DNA from 2 places in the Mesorhizobium sp. CA7 genome. Region 1 is predicted to be linked to the other one. Evidence: predicted binding sites of a transcription regulator. Region 1 holds the regulator's gene; the other holds the start of a gene.
What was found. Region 1 encodes PhoB, which activates phosphate uptake and scavenging genes when phosphate is short. Its sites were predicted from a motif close to TGTCATNNANCTGTCAT; they were not measured.

Region 1 (7,296 bases):
CGAATCTAGTGCGCTTGGTGACGAAGGTCATGATCAGGCCGACGGCGACCGCCATCAGGACCGGAATGGCGATACCGTGCGCGATGAACAGCCCGCCTTCGGGCACGATGATGTTGTTGGCAGCGGCGTAGCGGTTCACGATGCCGACCGGCCACGGATAGGAGTTGGCGAGCCACACCGCGCCCAGGATGACCGCGCAGGTGACCGTGGCAAGCAGCGTCTCGGCCCAGACCGGACGCAGGGGGAAGCGGAAGCGCTTGCGCTGCACGCGGCCGTTGAAATGCATGAAGATAACCGCCAGGCAGGCGACGATACCGACGGCCCAGCTCCATCTGGCGCCGATCGAGCCCGCCGGGCCGCCGCCCATCAACTGGAACGTGGCGTCGAGCGGCGCAACGGTCTGGCCGCTGGTGACCCACCAGGCAGCGCCCCGCCATACCAGCAATCCGCCCAGCGTGACGATGAAGGCCGGCACTTCGAGATAGGCGATAACGAAGCCCTGGAAGGCGCCGATGATAAGGCCGAGCGCCAGGCCGATCAGCAACGCCAGAACCCAGATCCAGGGGTTTCCCAGTTCAAGCCCGACGAAGCGAACCAGGAAATGCGCCTGGGCAAAGCCCATGACCATGCCGATCAGCCCTTCGGCCGACCCGACCGACAGGTCGATGTTGCGCATGACGATGACCAGCACCATGCCGGAGGCCATGATCGCCACGGCCGAAGACTGAACCGACAGGTTCCAGAGATTGCGCGGCGTCAGGAACGTGCGGCTGTCGAAGTCGAGCGGATTGACGCCAAGCCGCAGGCTGGAAATCACATGCAGCCCGATCCAGATGAGGAGCAGCGCACCGATCATGCCCAGCATGCGGGTGTCGAGCTCGGTCGCCTTCAGGAACCGGGCAACAGTGCCGAGTTCCGACGCTCGCGCGGTGTCCGCCGGTTGGGTAGACGTCGTGTCGGTCATGATTTCCTCCCACCGGCTTGCCGTCTGGCGCGGATGCCGGAACTCAGCCTAGAAGCTATCCGCCTGAGGCAGAACGGCAAAATCTTTTGAGAAAACGCCGCGGCTTTAAGGCAATCCCAGGAAAAGTGCGTAGCGGTTTTCCGTCCGGGATTGCGGCAACAAAAACCAGGAGCGGTTCATTGAACCGCTCCTGGCCGCGGCGCAGGTATTTTTGATCGAACGTCGGCAAGGCTCAGTTGCAGACCTGGACGCTGCCGGCGGGCACGCCCGCGCAGACCTCGTCCTTCTTGATCCAACCGGCGTCGATGACGACGTTGAGATTGTCCTTGGTGATCGCGACCGGCGTCAGGAACAGCGACTTGACGGTGTTGCCGCCGGGCGTCGTGAAGTCCTTGGCGCCGGCGATGTCGCCCATCTTCTTGCCGTCGGCGAGCTGCGAGGCGATCTCGGCGGCGTTCTTGCCGAGCTCGCGCGCGTCTTTCCACACCGACACGGTCTGCGTGCCGAGCGCGATGCGGTTGAGCGCCGCGTGGTCGCCGTCCTGGCCCGAGACCGGCACGGTGCCGGCCAGCCCCTGCGCCGTCAGCGCCGCGACAACGCCGCCGGCGGTGCCATCATTGGCAGCCACGACCGCGTCGACCTTGTTGTCGTTGGCGGTCAGGAACTGCTCCATGTTCTTCTGCGCGTTGGCCGGCAGCCAGCCGTCCGTGTAGGCCTCGCCGACATTCTTGATCTTGCCGCTGTCGATTGCGTCCTTCAGGACTTCCATGGAGCCCGCGAACAGGAAGTCGGCGTTCGGATCGGAGCCCGAGCCCTTGATGAAGACATAGTTGCCTTCCGGCTTGGCCTTGAACACCTCGCGGGCCTGCATGCGTCCGACTTCCTTGTTGTCGAAGGTCAGGTAGAACACGTCCTTGTTCTCGATCAGGCGGTCATAGCCGACGACCGGGATTCCTTCATCGAGCGCCTTCTGCACTGCCGGGCCGATTGCCGAGGCATCCTGCGCCAGGATGATCAGCGCGTTGGCGCCCTGCGAGATCAGGCTTTCGACGTCGGTCAGCTGCTTGCCCGGATTGGACTGCGCGTCGGCCGAAATATATTTGTCTCCGGCGGCCTCGATGGCGGCCTTCATCGCTGCTTCGTCGGTCTTCCAGCGCTCTTCCTGGAAATTCGACCACGACACGCCGATCACCTTGTCCTTCGCCTCGGCGACGGACGCCAGCGTCAGCGACATGGCAACGCCCGCCAGAATGGCGGCTGCAAATTTCTTCATGATATCCTCCCTGCGCCGTGCGGCGCGACCCAGACTGGCCCGAAGGCCGGCACAGAGGCTTTTTTTCGAGCCTCAAAAAAATAGTGGTCCAGCACAACAGCGCTGTCAACCGAGATTCTGATGGGTTTTGATGGGCTCAGGCATTTTTTTCGGCATCCGCAATAAATAATGACATCGCCCCTGGCTTCTGCCACAATCCCTAGCGTGTCAGCGACAGGCCATGGCATTATCACAAGGCCGCGATGACTGGGGAGGACGTGCGAAACGATGTCGGTCGGAATCCGCCACGACGATTTGCGCCGGCGCAACCGCGCCATGGTGATTTCGGCGGTACGCCGCGCCGGTCAGCCATCACGGACCGAAATTGCCGCCACCACCGGGCTCAGCCACTCGACCATTTCGGCGATCTCCGCCGACCTGATCCAGGAGGGCATTCTCACCGAAAGCAAGGCCAGCGAGCCGACGGCGTTGAAACGCGGCCGGCCGCAGATCGGCCTGGCGCTGAACCCTGAAGCCGCCGCGGTGCTGACCGTGGTGTTGTCGCTGAACTTCCTGTCGGTCGCCGTGATCGACTATGCCGGCCAAGTTGTTGCCGAGGAGCAGCAGCGCCTGGACACGCTTGTTATGCCCCGCGACGAGCTGATCGGCGAATGCGTGGCGATCGTGCGGCGCCGGCTGCAGGATCCCGACCTCGACATTGGCAGCGTCGCCCGCATCGCCATGGGCATTCAGGGCATCACCGATTCGCATGCGCGCTCCATGCTGTGGTCGCCGATAACGCCGCTGACCGACATTCCTTTCGCCGACATCCTAGAGAAGGAGTTCGGCATCTCCGCCACCATGGAGAACGACTGCAACATGATGGCGGTGGCGCTGCAATGGCGCGACCCGGAGCGCTATCGCGACGACTTCATCGCCATCCTGTTGTCGCACGGCATCGGCATGGGTCTCGTGCTCAAGGGTGCGCTGTTCACCGGCACGCATTCATCCGGCGGCGAGTTCGGCCACATGATTCACCGCCCGGGCGGGGCGCTTTGCCGCTGCGGCCGCCGCGGCTGCGTCGAGGCCTATGCTGGCAACTATGCGATCTGGCGCAGCGCCATGAAAATGAGCGAGGACGCCGAGCCGGTCGACGTCGGCGACGCCGACATGCGGGCCCTTGCCGCGAAGGCGCGCGAGAGGGACGGCCCCGAACGGGAGGCTTACCGCCGGGCCGGCGAAGCGCTTGGTTTCGGTCTCGGCAGCCTGTTCGCCCTCATCGACCCGGCGCCCGTCGCCATGGTCGGCGTCAGCGCGGCCGCCTTCGACCTGATCGAGCCGGCGCTGCGCGAGGCGATCGCCCAGACGGCCGGGGGCCAGCACTCCGAATCGATCTCCTTCGACACCGAGCCGAACGAACTGCCGCTGATCCGCGAAGGCTGCGCCATGCGCGCGCTGACCTTCGTCGACCAGGAGATTTTCGCACCCGGAGGCCAGGCAAGAGCGGGGACGGGAAAGAACGTGGCCTGAGGCAGCCTTGAAGAGGTCCGGGGACAGCAGCAGACGCTTGAAATTAGCGAAGGGAAGGCCCCGCAGCTTCGTCATTCCAGGGCGGAGCAGGAGCGAAGCTCCGTCGCGGAGACCCTGGAATCCATGCCGCTACCTCACGCGTCGAGCGCAGCGGCACAGAATTCTGGACTGTCGCAACGCATCGACATCACGGAATGGATCCTCGGGTCTGCGCTGCGTCGCTGCGCTCCTTGCTCCGCCCGTGGATGACGAAGCACAAGCGTCTCGACTAATCGCCAATGCACGCGATCCGATGCTGGAGACAGAATCCATCAGCGCCTCGGCGCCTTAGCCCTAATCTTCCCTGATCGCGTAACCTGCGCCTCGGATGGTACGTATGACGTCCGGCATGCGGCCGTTGTTGACGGCCTTGCGCAGCCGCCCGACATGGACGTCGACGGTGCGTTCGTCGATATAGATCGTCTCGCCCCAGACATTGTCGAGCAGCTGGCTGCGCGAGAACACGCGGCCGGGGTGGCGCATCATGAATTCGAGCAGCCGGAACTCGGTCGGGCCGAGCCTGATCTCGCTCTTCTTGCGGTAGACGCGGTGCGACTCGCGGTCGAGCACGATGTCGCCGACCTTGAGCACGCTGGACAGCACCTCCGGCTTGGCGCGGCGCAGCAGCGCCTTGACGCGCGCCATGAACTCCGGTGTCGAGAACGGCTTGACCAGATAGTCGTCGGCGCCGGTCGAAAGGCCGCGCACGCGGTCGCTTTCCTCGCCCCGCGCCGTCAGCATGATGATCGGCAACCGTTCGGTCTCAGGCCTCATCCTGAGACGCCGGCAGAGCTCGATGCCGGAAACCGCCGGCACCATCCAGTCGAGCACGAGCAGGTCGGGAACGTTTTCCTGAAGGCGGATTTCGGCCTCGTCGCCGCGGGTCACCACTTCGACCTGGTAACCCTCGGATTCGAGATTGTAGCGGAGCAGCACCCCAAGCGGCTCCTCGTCCTCCACCACCATGATGCGTGGCGCGATCATTGGCAGGTACCCTTCGTCAGGCCGCCGGCGCCGACATTGTCGTCTCGTCCTGCTTGGGACGATTCGCGGGCAATTGCGTGCCGGTCAGCACATAATAGGCATTCTCGGCGATGTTGGTCACATGGTCGCCGATGCGCTCGAGATTCTTGGCGCAGAACAGAAGATGCGTGCAGGCGGTGATGTTGCGCGGGTCTTCCATCATGTAGGTCAGGAGCTCCCGGAAGACGGATGTGTATTTGACGTCGATGCGCTCGTCGTCGTTGCGAAGCTTGGCCAGCGCCGTGGCGTCGCCCACCGTATATTCCTGGATCACGGCCTGGACCTGGATCAGCACCAGCTGCGCCATGGAATCGATCGAATGCGTGAGGTCGCGCGGCGCGGCGCTGACGCCGACCGAGCCGACGCGCTTGGCGATGTTCTTGGCGAGGTCGCCGATGCGTTCGAGGTCGCCCGCCATGCGGATCGAGCCGACCACATTGCGCAGGTCGTCGGCCATCGGCTGGCGCTTGGCGATCAGCGTGATGGCACGGTCGTCGAGCTCGCGCTGGCGCGCGTCCATGATGGCATCGTCGGAAACGACGCGCTGCGCCATGGCATTGTCGGTCTCGAGCAGGGCCTTGGTCGAAGCGCCGACCATCGAGCTGGCGAGATCGCCCATGTCGTTGATGAGCCGGCTGATCTGCCTCAGATCCTCGTCGAAGGAAGCGACGGTATGTTCGGCCATGATGATGTCCTCGTATGAGCTCAGCCGAAGCGGCCGGTGATGTAGTCCTGCGTGCGCTTTTCGCGGGGCGAGGTGAAGATCTTCTCGGTCCGGTCGAACTCCACCAGCTCGCCCAGATACATGAACGCCGTCTGCCGCGACACGCGCGCCGCCTGCTGCATGTTGTGGGTGACGATGACGATCGTGTAGTCGGCCTGCAGCTCGTCGATCAGTTCCTCGATCTTGGCGGTCGACAGCGGATCGAGCGCCGAGGCCGGCTCGTCGAGCAGGATGACCTCGGGCTTCACCGCAACGGTACGGGCGATGCACAGGCGCTGCTGCTGGCCGCCCGAGAGGCTGAGGCCGCTGGCGTTGAGCTTGTCCTTGACCTCGTTCCAGAGTGCTGCGCGCTTCAGCGCCTGCTCGACGCGGCTGTCCATCTCGGCCTTGCTGATCTTCTCATAGAGCCTGACGCCGAAAGCGATGTTCTCGTAGATCGACATCGGGAACGGCGTCGGCTTCTGAAACACCATGCCGATCTTGGTGCGCAGCAGGTTGAGGTCCTGCGAACGGTCGAGGATGTTCTTGCCGTCGAGCAGCACCTGGCCCTCGGCGCTCTGCTTCGGATAGAGCTCGTAGATGCGGTTGAGCACGCGCAGCAGCGTCGACTTCCCGCAGCCCGACGGGCCGATGAAGGCGGTCACGCTGCGCTCGGGCAGGGACAGGTTGATGTCCTTCAGCGCCTTCGACTGGCCATAGTAGAAATTGAGGTTCTTGACCTCGATCTTGGCCTTCTCGACGGTCGTGTCGGCTGCGTTCAGGTCGGTGGACAACATCGGTTTCATCTGTCCTCTCTGCGTCCGGTTAGGCTGCGGGCGATGATGCTCAGCCCGAGAACCGTCAGGGTGATTATGAGTGCGCCCGTCCAGGCCAGTTGCTGCCATTCCTCGTAGGGGCTGAGAGCGAACTGGAAGATGGTTACCGGCAGGCTGGCCATCGGCGCATTGAGATTGCTCGACCAGAACTGGTTGTTGAGCGCGGTGAAGAGAAGCGGCGCCGTCTCGCCGGAGATGCGGGCGATCGCCAAAAGGATGCCGGTGACGATGCCGGAGAGCGCCGCGCGATAGGCAACCGAGCGGATCACTACCCAGCGCGGTGCTCCGATGGCGGTGCCTGCTTCGCGCAGCGCGTTGGGCACAAGGTTCAGCATGTCCTCGGTGGTGCGCACCACGACGGGGATCACCAGGATCGACAGCGCGACCGCGCCGGCAATCGCCGAGAAGTGCCCCATCGGCCGCACCATCAGCTCGTAGACGAACAGGCCGATGATGATGGAAGGCGCCGACAAGAGGATGTCGTTGATGAAGCGCACCACCGTCGTAAGCTTCGAGAAGCGTCCGTATTCGGCCATGTAGGTGCCGGCCAGCACGCCGATCGGCGTGCCGACGACGATACCGATGATCGTCATGACGATGCTGCCGTAGATGGCATTGAGCAGGCCGCCGGCATCGCCGGGCGGCGGCGTCATTTCCGTGAACACGGAGAGCGACACCCCGGAAAGCCCCTTGTAGAGCAGGGCGCCGAGAATCAGCGCCAGCCAGGCCAGCCCGATGCCCGCCGCGACGACGCACAGCGTCATCATCACGGCATTCTTGCGCTTGCGGCTTTGGTGAAGCGATGCGGCAGTCGACATCGGTCAGGCTCCCGTGCGGCTATCGATGCGCAACAGCATGTAGCGTGCGAGCGCGAGGATGATGAAGGTGATGATGAACAGGATCAGGCCGAGCGATACCAGCGAGGATGTATAGAGGTTGCCGTCGGCTT
Region 2 (7,296 bases), on a different contig from region 1:
TTTCGCTTGAGGCCCACAAGGGCGATGTGATTTCCATCCTCGGCTCCTCGGGCTCCGGCAAGAGCACGATGCTGCGCTGTATCAATCTCCTGGAGACCCCGGATTCCGGCGAAGTGCGGGTCGACGGCGAGCTCATCAAAATGAAGCGGGGTCGCGACGGCCGCCAGATGCCCGCCGACATCCGCCAGGTGGAGCGGATCCGCGCCAATCTCGCCATGGTGTTCCAGAGCTTCAACCTCTGGTCGCACATGACCGTGCTGGAAAACCTCGTCGCCGCGCCGACGCATGTGCTGAAGCGGCCGCGCGCGGAGTGCCTGGAGCAGGCCGAGGCATTGCTGAAGCGCGTCGGCATATGGGAGCGCCGCAACTACTATCCGCCGCATATGTCGGGCGGCCAGCAGCAGCGCGCGGCAATAGCCCGCGCTCTGGCGATGAATCCGAAGGTGATGCTGTTCGACGAGCCGACATCGGCGCTCGATCCGGAACTGGTCGGCGAGGTGCTGCGCGTCATGCGCTCGCTGGCAGAAGAAGGGCGCACCATGCTGGTCGTCACGCATGAGATGGGTTTTGCCCGCGACGTGTCGAGCAAGGTGATGTTCCTGCACAAGGGCGAGGTGGATTCGGCCGGCGAACCGAAGGAGATGTTCGCCAGGCCGCCGACGCCGCAGTTCAAGCAGTTCATCGCCAACTTCAATAAGTGAAGCGCTGCGCCCCCTTCTCCCCTTGTGGGAGAAGGGGGCCGCGAAGCGGCCGGATGAGGGGTGCTGGACGGAGCGAGGCGCTGAAGAATAGGATGCGCACAGCGCTCATTTCGTCATCGCAGCGATCCTTCCAACACCCCTCATCCGTCTCGGCGCTGCGCGCCGATCCACCTTCTCCCACAAGGGGAGAAGGAGAAGGTCTTAGATCATGTCCGACAGATCCGAGAACGCCATCGCCTTGCGCAGCACCTCGGCGAAGCGTTCGCCGGCGATTTCCTTGTCGCCGCTGTTGTCGATCGAGGTCACGTCCGGTCCCGTCAGCTTGACGCTGGTGCTGCGCGCCAGGCGGGCTAGCACTTCGCCGCGCGATTCACGGCCGCGCGCCGCCAGCCGCTCGGCGAGGATTTCCGGCGTGGCGGTGATCTCGACCACGGCCAGATTGGCGTAGCGCTCGCGCAGCGCCGGGATGACCGCGCGGGAGACATTCGCCACGGCTACATGACCATTGGCCACGGCCCAATCGACATCGGCCGGCAGGCCATAGCGCAGGCCATGCGCGTCCCAGCACAGCGAGAAGGCGCCGTCGGCCTCCGCCTCGGCAAAGGCGGCATCGGCCAGCGTATCGTGGTCCTCGCTTGCCGTGTCGCTCGGCCGGGTGATGACGCGGCGCACGAATTCCAGCCGCGTCGCGCCGGCAAAGCGCGCCTTGGCGTAGCCGATCACCGTGTCCTTGCCGGCGCCGCTCGGCCCCACCACCGCGACGAAGACGCCGTTGCGGATCGGCAGGCTGTCGGCCAGCTCGCGCTCGATGAGAGCTGAGACCATCATCATGCTACCCGGCCGCCCTGACGCCAAACGGTACGCACGACCGGCACATGGTCGTCGACGCGCACCCGCACCAGGTCGGCACGGCGGCCGGGCTCGATGACGCCGCGGTCGGCGAGGCCGATCGCTTCGGCCGGGTTCTTCGAGACCATCGCGACCGCCTGCGGCAGCGAGATGCCGTCGACGACATCGCCGAGGAAGAAGGCCGACTGGATCAGGCTGAAGGGGATGTAGTCGGATGACAGGATGTCGAGCAGGCCGTCGGCGGCAAGCGTGCGCGCCGAGACATTGCCGGAATGCGAGGCGCCGCGCATGACGTTTGGCGCGCCCATCAGCACGCCGAGGCCTGCGGCTTTCGAGGCCTTGGCCGCCTCTTGCGTCGTCGGGAACTCGGCGACGCGCACGCCCTGCTCGATCGCTTCGTCGACATGGCCGGCGGTCGCGTCGTCATGGCTCGCCAGCACGATGCCGCGCTCCTGGCAGGCGGCCGAGATGAAGACCCGGTTCGGACCGGAATTGCGGGCCGATTCGGCCATCCGCTTCTCGCAGAATTTCTGGAAGTCGCGGTCCGTCAGCTTCAGTTTGCGCTGGTAGTAGTAGGCATAGGTCTCGAGGTTGACGAACTGGCGCTGTCCGGGCGCGTGATCCATCAGCGAGGCGAGCTTAACCCGCTCGTCGGTCTCGAAATTGGCGAAAGCCTCGAGGCAGTCCGGCGCCGAGACCTCGCAGCGCAGGTGGATGAAATGGTCGGCCCTGAGCCGATCCTGGCGCACGCTGTCCTCGATCGCGTCGGCTAGCTTGCGAACATCGTCGGATTTCAGGTCGGCATCCTCGTCCATGCCGACGCGCAAGGCGTCGAGCACCGTCGTGATACCGGCGGTGGCGACCTGGGCGTCATGGGCAAGCACGGCGGCGATCGGGTTCCAGCGCACTTTCGGACGCGGCGCGTAATGGCCCTCGAGGTGATCGGTGTGCAGCTCGACAAGGCCCGGGATGATGTAGTCGCCGCCCATATCCTCGCCGGCGCGGACGGCACCCGGCTCGACGGCGGCAATCAGGCCATCGCGCAACAACAGCGAGCCCTCGACGATTTCATCGGGCAGCACGATGCGGGCATTGGTGAGAACGGTTTCGGCGGTCATCTCGGGCGGTCCTATCTCAAGCAGTCGTTTCAGAGCAATTCCAGGAAAAGTGCTTTGCGGTTTTCCGTCCGAAATTGCGTAAACAAAAAGATGGGGCGGTTCAGCGTTTCCGCTGATCCGCCCTATGCGGTCTTGCGGGCAGGCCTGCGGCCAAGCGCATGATGGGAAAGCACCATGAACGGGGCGCCGGGCTCGCTTTCGACGAACAATGTCAGCGCATCCACCGGCACCGGCTGCCGCAGCACATCGGCGAACAGGCCGTCGATCGCTGCACGAAGACGTGGGCTTTCCTGTGGCCCGACCCGCCCCGACAGCGTCATGTGGAAGCGGAACGTGTCGAAGACGTAAGGATAACCCCATTGGCAGAGGTTGCGGAACTCGTCCGGCTTCAGCGCATCGGGACTGCGGCGCTCGATCTCGGCCTCCGTCAGCGGCGCGCGGAACGGATCGAAGGCGCGCACCACCTCGCCGGCGAAATCGTTGAGTGGCGCAAACTGCGTTTCCGGCACCAGCGCGAAAAAGCCGTCGATCTGGCCGACGACGAGACGCGGGATGATCACAGGCGGCGTCGCCTCGGCGAAAGCGTCGAGCGCGGCGCGCAGCGAAGCTTCCGTCTCGTTCGGCGCCAGCCGGAACGGGGCTTTCAGCGTCGCATGGAATCCGTAGCGCCGGGCAGAGGCAGTATGGAAAGCGACTTCCGCGGCCGAAAGATCGCCCACGGCCTCGACCGGCCGCGTCGCCGCGCCGAACGGGTCGCGGCCCAGCCAGTTGGCGGCAATGCGCGCCAGCTTCTCGTCCTGCCCCGGGGTGTAGTAGATCGCGTAGCGCATGGGCGTTCCTCGTCAAGCGCGCTGCGCGCCCCAAAGGAATATGCGACGCGCTTCAAGTCATTGTCTTGGCAAGTCGTGGCCCAAACGCCGGAGCGCTTGCGGCGACATGCACCGGAACCGCTGCCATAGGTGATTTCCATGACGGATTGACGAAGCTTTCATGGGTTTTCGAAGGCAAGTCCAGCACAGAGCTCGTTAGCCGACGATTTTTCAGGGGCTGGACCAACGGCTTTGGCGGCGTGCCGATCAGGCCTTCATCAGCCATTCATGCTCGGGCGCGTTGTGGAATTTCCACGTCCGCTTCGGTCCGGCCATGACGTTGAGGTAATAAAGATCGTAGCCGTGGCACGCGGCGCAAGGGTGATAGCCCTTGGGCACCAGCACGACATCGCCGTCCTCGATCGCCATCGCTTCGTCCAGCTCGCGCACGCCGTTGCGGTCGGCATCGGTGTAGACGCGCTGGAAGGCAAAGCCCTGCGGCGGGTTGAGGCGGTGATAATAGGTCTCCTCGAGATAGGATTCGGCCGGCAGATTGTCCTGGTCGTGCTTGTGCGGCGGGTAGCTCGACGTGTGGCCGCCGGGCGTAATCACCTCGACCACCAGCAGCGAATCAGCCGGCTTGCCCTCGGGCAGGATGTTGGTGACGTAGCGCGTGTTGGTGCCCTTGCCGCGCACCTCCTGGCCGAGATCGTCAGGTCCGATGACGCGCACCGGCAGGCCGCCGCTTAAGCCGGGCGCCGAGCAGACGGCGAGTTCCAGCTCGGTACCGGCGGTCACCGACCAGTCGGCGCCTTGCGGCACATAGACCGACCACGGCTTGCCTTCGAAGGGCGACATGCGCTCGCCGAGCAGGCCGAGATCCTTGCCGCCGGCCGATGCCTTGCCCTTGCCGGTGACGAACACCAGGCAGACCTCGCGCTCGCCGGTTTTGCCGGACACCGTCTCGCCCGGACGAAGCCGATGCAGGTCGAAACCGACATAGGTCCAGCCGGCGCTTTGCGGCGTGACGTGAGCGACATGGCCGTGGCCCTTGTCGGCCTTGACGAGCAGTTTCGACATTTTTGTCTCTCCTATTCCGTTGGCCTTCGTTGGTTGCGGATCAAAGATCTTGCCGGCTGACAGAACCAGCACAACCTTCGAGATTGGCCGAGGCCTCCAAACTTCGTCATTCTAGGGCGAAGCAGGAGCGCAGCTCCGTCGCGGAGACCCTAGAATCCATGCCGTTACCTCAATCGAAGGGCGCTGCGGAGCAGAATTCTGTACCGCAGCGGCTGCTTCGAAGTCACGGAATGGATCCTAGGGTCTGCGCTACGTCGCTGCGCTCCTTGCTCCGCCCTAGGATGACGAAGCGAGGGGCGTTTCGGCTAATCGCCAACGCATGCGATCCGCCATGCACGCAGTATCCGATCCGTAGACGCTTCTGAGCCATGGATTAGTCACTCCTTCGGTCCGGGTTCGGCCTTGTTCTCCTCAATCGGCTTATAGAGGTAGAAAAACTGCCACACGGCATAGCCGGCGAAGCCCAGCGCAATGACGCCCCAGAACGGCGTGCCGGACGCGAATTCGATCACCGACCAGACTAGGCAGACCGCGACGACCGCGATACGGCGCCACAGCGGCCGGAAGAAGGGATGCTCATAGTCTTTCATCGCGCCAATCCAGGATTTGCCCAAAGCACAACGGATAAACCGGGCGCCCCGACTAATCCACTGCTCAGGCCGGAAAACCCTGCGTCTCGACCGTATAGCCGGCGGCCGTCATCACCCGCATAAGTTCCTTGTGGCCGACCTGGGCCATCTTGAGCGGCGGGTTCTTCTTCGGATCCTGCTCGGCCTCGACCACGAACCAGCCTTCATAGCCATGATCGGCGAAACGCTGGACAATCGCCCCGAAGTCGAGTGAGCCGTCGCCCGGCACCGTGAAGGCGCCGAGCGCCACGGCGTCGAGGAAGGACTGTTTCGTGCGGTCGAGCCTGTCGATCACGCCCATGCGAACATCCTTCACATGGACGTGGTTGATGCGCTTGTGGTGATTGTCAATGGCGCGCAGCACGTCGCCGCCGGCAAAGGCGAGATGGCCGGCATCGAGCAGCAGCGGAATGCCTTCGCCGGAGTTGCGCATGAAGGCGTCGAGCTCCGGCTCGGTCTCGACCACCGCCGCCATGTGGTGATGGTAGGAGAGCGGCATGCCTTGCTCAGCGCACCACTCGCCGAACTCGGTGACGCGCCGGCCGTAAGCCTTCATCTCGTCGGCGGAAAGTTTCGGCTTGGTGGCCAGAGGCTTGGAGCGGTCGCCCTGGATGGACCGGCCGACCTCGCCATAGACGATGCAGGGCGCATCGACCGCCTTGAACAGGTCGATCATCGGCTGGATGCGGTCCTTGTTCCGGGAGATGTCCTCGTTGACAAGCGTGCCTGAGAACCAGCCGCCGCAAAGCGTGACGTCGGCCTCCTTCAGGATCGGCAGCATCACCTTCGGATCATTGGGGAAGCGGCGGCCCATCTCCATACCGGTGAAGCCGGCCGAGCGCGACTGGCGCAAACATTCCTCCAGCGACACATCATCGCTCAACTCCACGAGATCGTCATTCCACCATGCGATGGGGGACATGCCCAGTTTGGCTTTCAAGTCGTCACTCCAATGTCGGTTCGTTGCGAGCCGGTTCAGCCCTGACGGCTGCCCACGGCTTCCTCGTATTTCTTGCGCGCGGCATTGACTTCGCGTCGCGACGAGACTTCCGGCACGGCGACATCCCACCAATGGCCGCCCGCCTCGGTCGAGACCAGCGGGTCGGTGTCGATGACCAGCACCGTCGTCTTGTCGTTCTTCTTCGCCTTGGCCAGTGCCGTCTCCAGCTCGGCGATCGACGCTACCTTCTCGGCCACGGCACCTAAGCTTGCCGCGTGCGCGGCGAAGTCGACGTCAGGCATCACCTCGTGGCGGGCGTCCTTCAAGAGGTTGTTGAAGTTGGCGCCGCCGGTCGCCATCTGCAGCCGGTTGATGCAGCCATAGCCGCGATTGTCGAGCAAAACGATGGTGAGCTTCAGGCCAAGCATCACCGAAGTGGCGATCTCGGAATTGAGCATCAGATAGGAGCCGTCGCCGACCATGACGACCACCTCCTGGTCGGGCTTCGCCATCTTGACGCCGAGCCCGCCGGCGATCTCGTAGCCCATGGTCGAGAAGCCGTATTCGGCATGGTAGGAGCCCGGCGCGCCGGCCTGCCAGAGCTTGTGCAATTCGCCGGGCAGACCGCCCGCGGCATGCAGCAGCGTGACGCCCGAGCCCATGGCGCGCTGCACGGCGCCGATCACTTGCGCATCGGACGGATAGGCGGCGTTGGTCGAGGCCGTCACCTTGGCGGCGGCGGCCTGCCACTCCGTCTTGCCCTTCAATGCATTGTCGGTCCACGCGGCCGGCGCCTTCCAGCCCTTCAGCGCGGCGGACAGCTCGGCAAGCCCTTCGGCCGCGTCGGCGACCAGCGGCAGCGCCCAATGCTTGCCGGCGTCGAAGACCTGGGTATTGAGGCCAATAATGGTGCGGCCGGCATTCTTGAACAGCGCCCAGGAGCCGGTGGTGAAATCCTGCAGTCTGGTGCCGACCGCTAGCACGACATCGGCCTCTTCCGCCAGCCGGTTGGCGGCCGACGTGCCGGTGACGCCGACCGCCGCCATGTTGAGCGGATGGTCGTCGGGCAACGAGGATTTGCCGCCCTGGGTCTCACAGACCGGAATTCCGGCGCCCTGCACCAGCTTGGCGAGCTCGTCCGAAGCCTGCGAATACAGCACCCCGCCGCCC

Region 2: the regulator PhoB is predicted to act here: its motif matches at 3,637-3,653, upstream of LB552_RS20170 (DUF1045 domain-containing protein).

Annotation. Positions count from the first base shown of each region.
Region 1 is NZ_JAIUHH010000022.1:18,051-25,346, forward strand. It holds gene LB552_RS26475 (sugar ABC transporter permease) at 1-964, opposite strand, end outside; gene xylF (D-xylose ABC transporter substrate-binding protein) at 1,197-2,237, opposite strand; gene LB552_RS26485 (ROK family protein) at 2,505-3,746, shown strand; gene phoB (phosphate regulon transcriptional regulator PhoB) at 4,080-4,769, opposite strand; gene phoU (phosphate signaling complex protein PhoU) at 4,786-5,493, opposite strand; gene pstB (phosphate ABC transporter ATP-binding protein PstB) at 5,514-6,317, opposite strand; gene pstA (phosphate ABC transporter permease PstA) at 6,314-7,165, opposite strand; gene pstC (phosphate ABC transporter permease subunit PstC) at 7,169-7,296, opposite strand, start outside.
Region 2 is NZ_JAIUHH010000012.1:69,453-76,748, reverse strand. It holds gene LB552_RS20185 (ABC transporter ATP-binding protein) at 1-701, shown strand, start outside; gene phnN (phosphonate metabolism protein/1,5-bisphosphokinase (PRPP-forming) PhnN) at 903-1,529, opposite strand; gene LB552_RS20175 (alpha-D-ribose 1-methylphosphonate 5-triphosphate diphosphatase) at 1,529-2,668, opposite strand; gene LB552_RS20170 (DUF1045 domain-containing protein) at 2,791-3,498, opposite strand; gene iolB (5-deoxy-glucuronate isomerase) at 3,745-4,557, opposite strand; gene LB552_RS20160 (DUF3329 domain-containing protein) at 4,935-5,147, opposite strand; gene iolE (myo-inosose-2 dehydratase) at 5,212-6,126, opposite strand; gene iolD (3D-(3,5/4)-trihydroxycyclohexane-1,2-dione acylhydrolase (decyclizing)) at 6,162-7,296, opposite strand, start outside.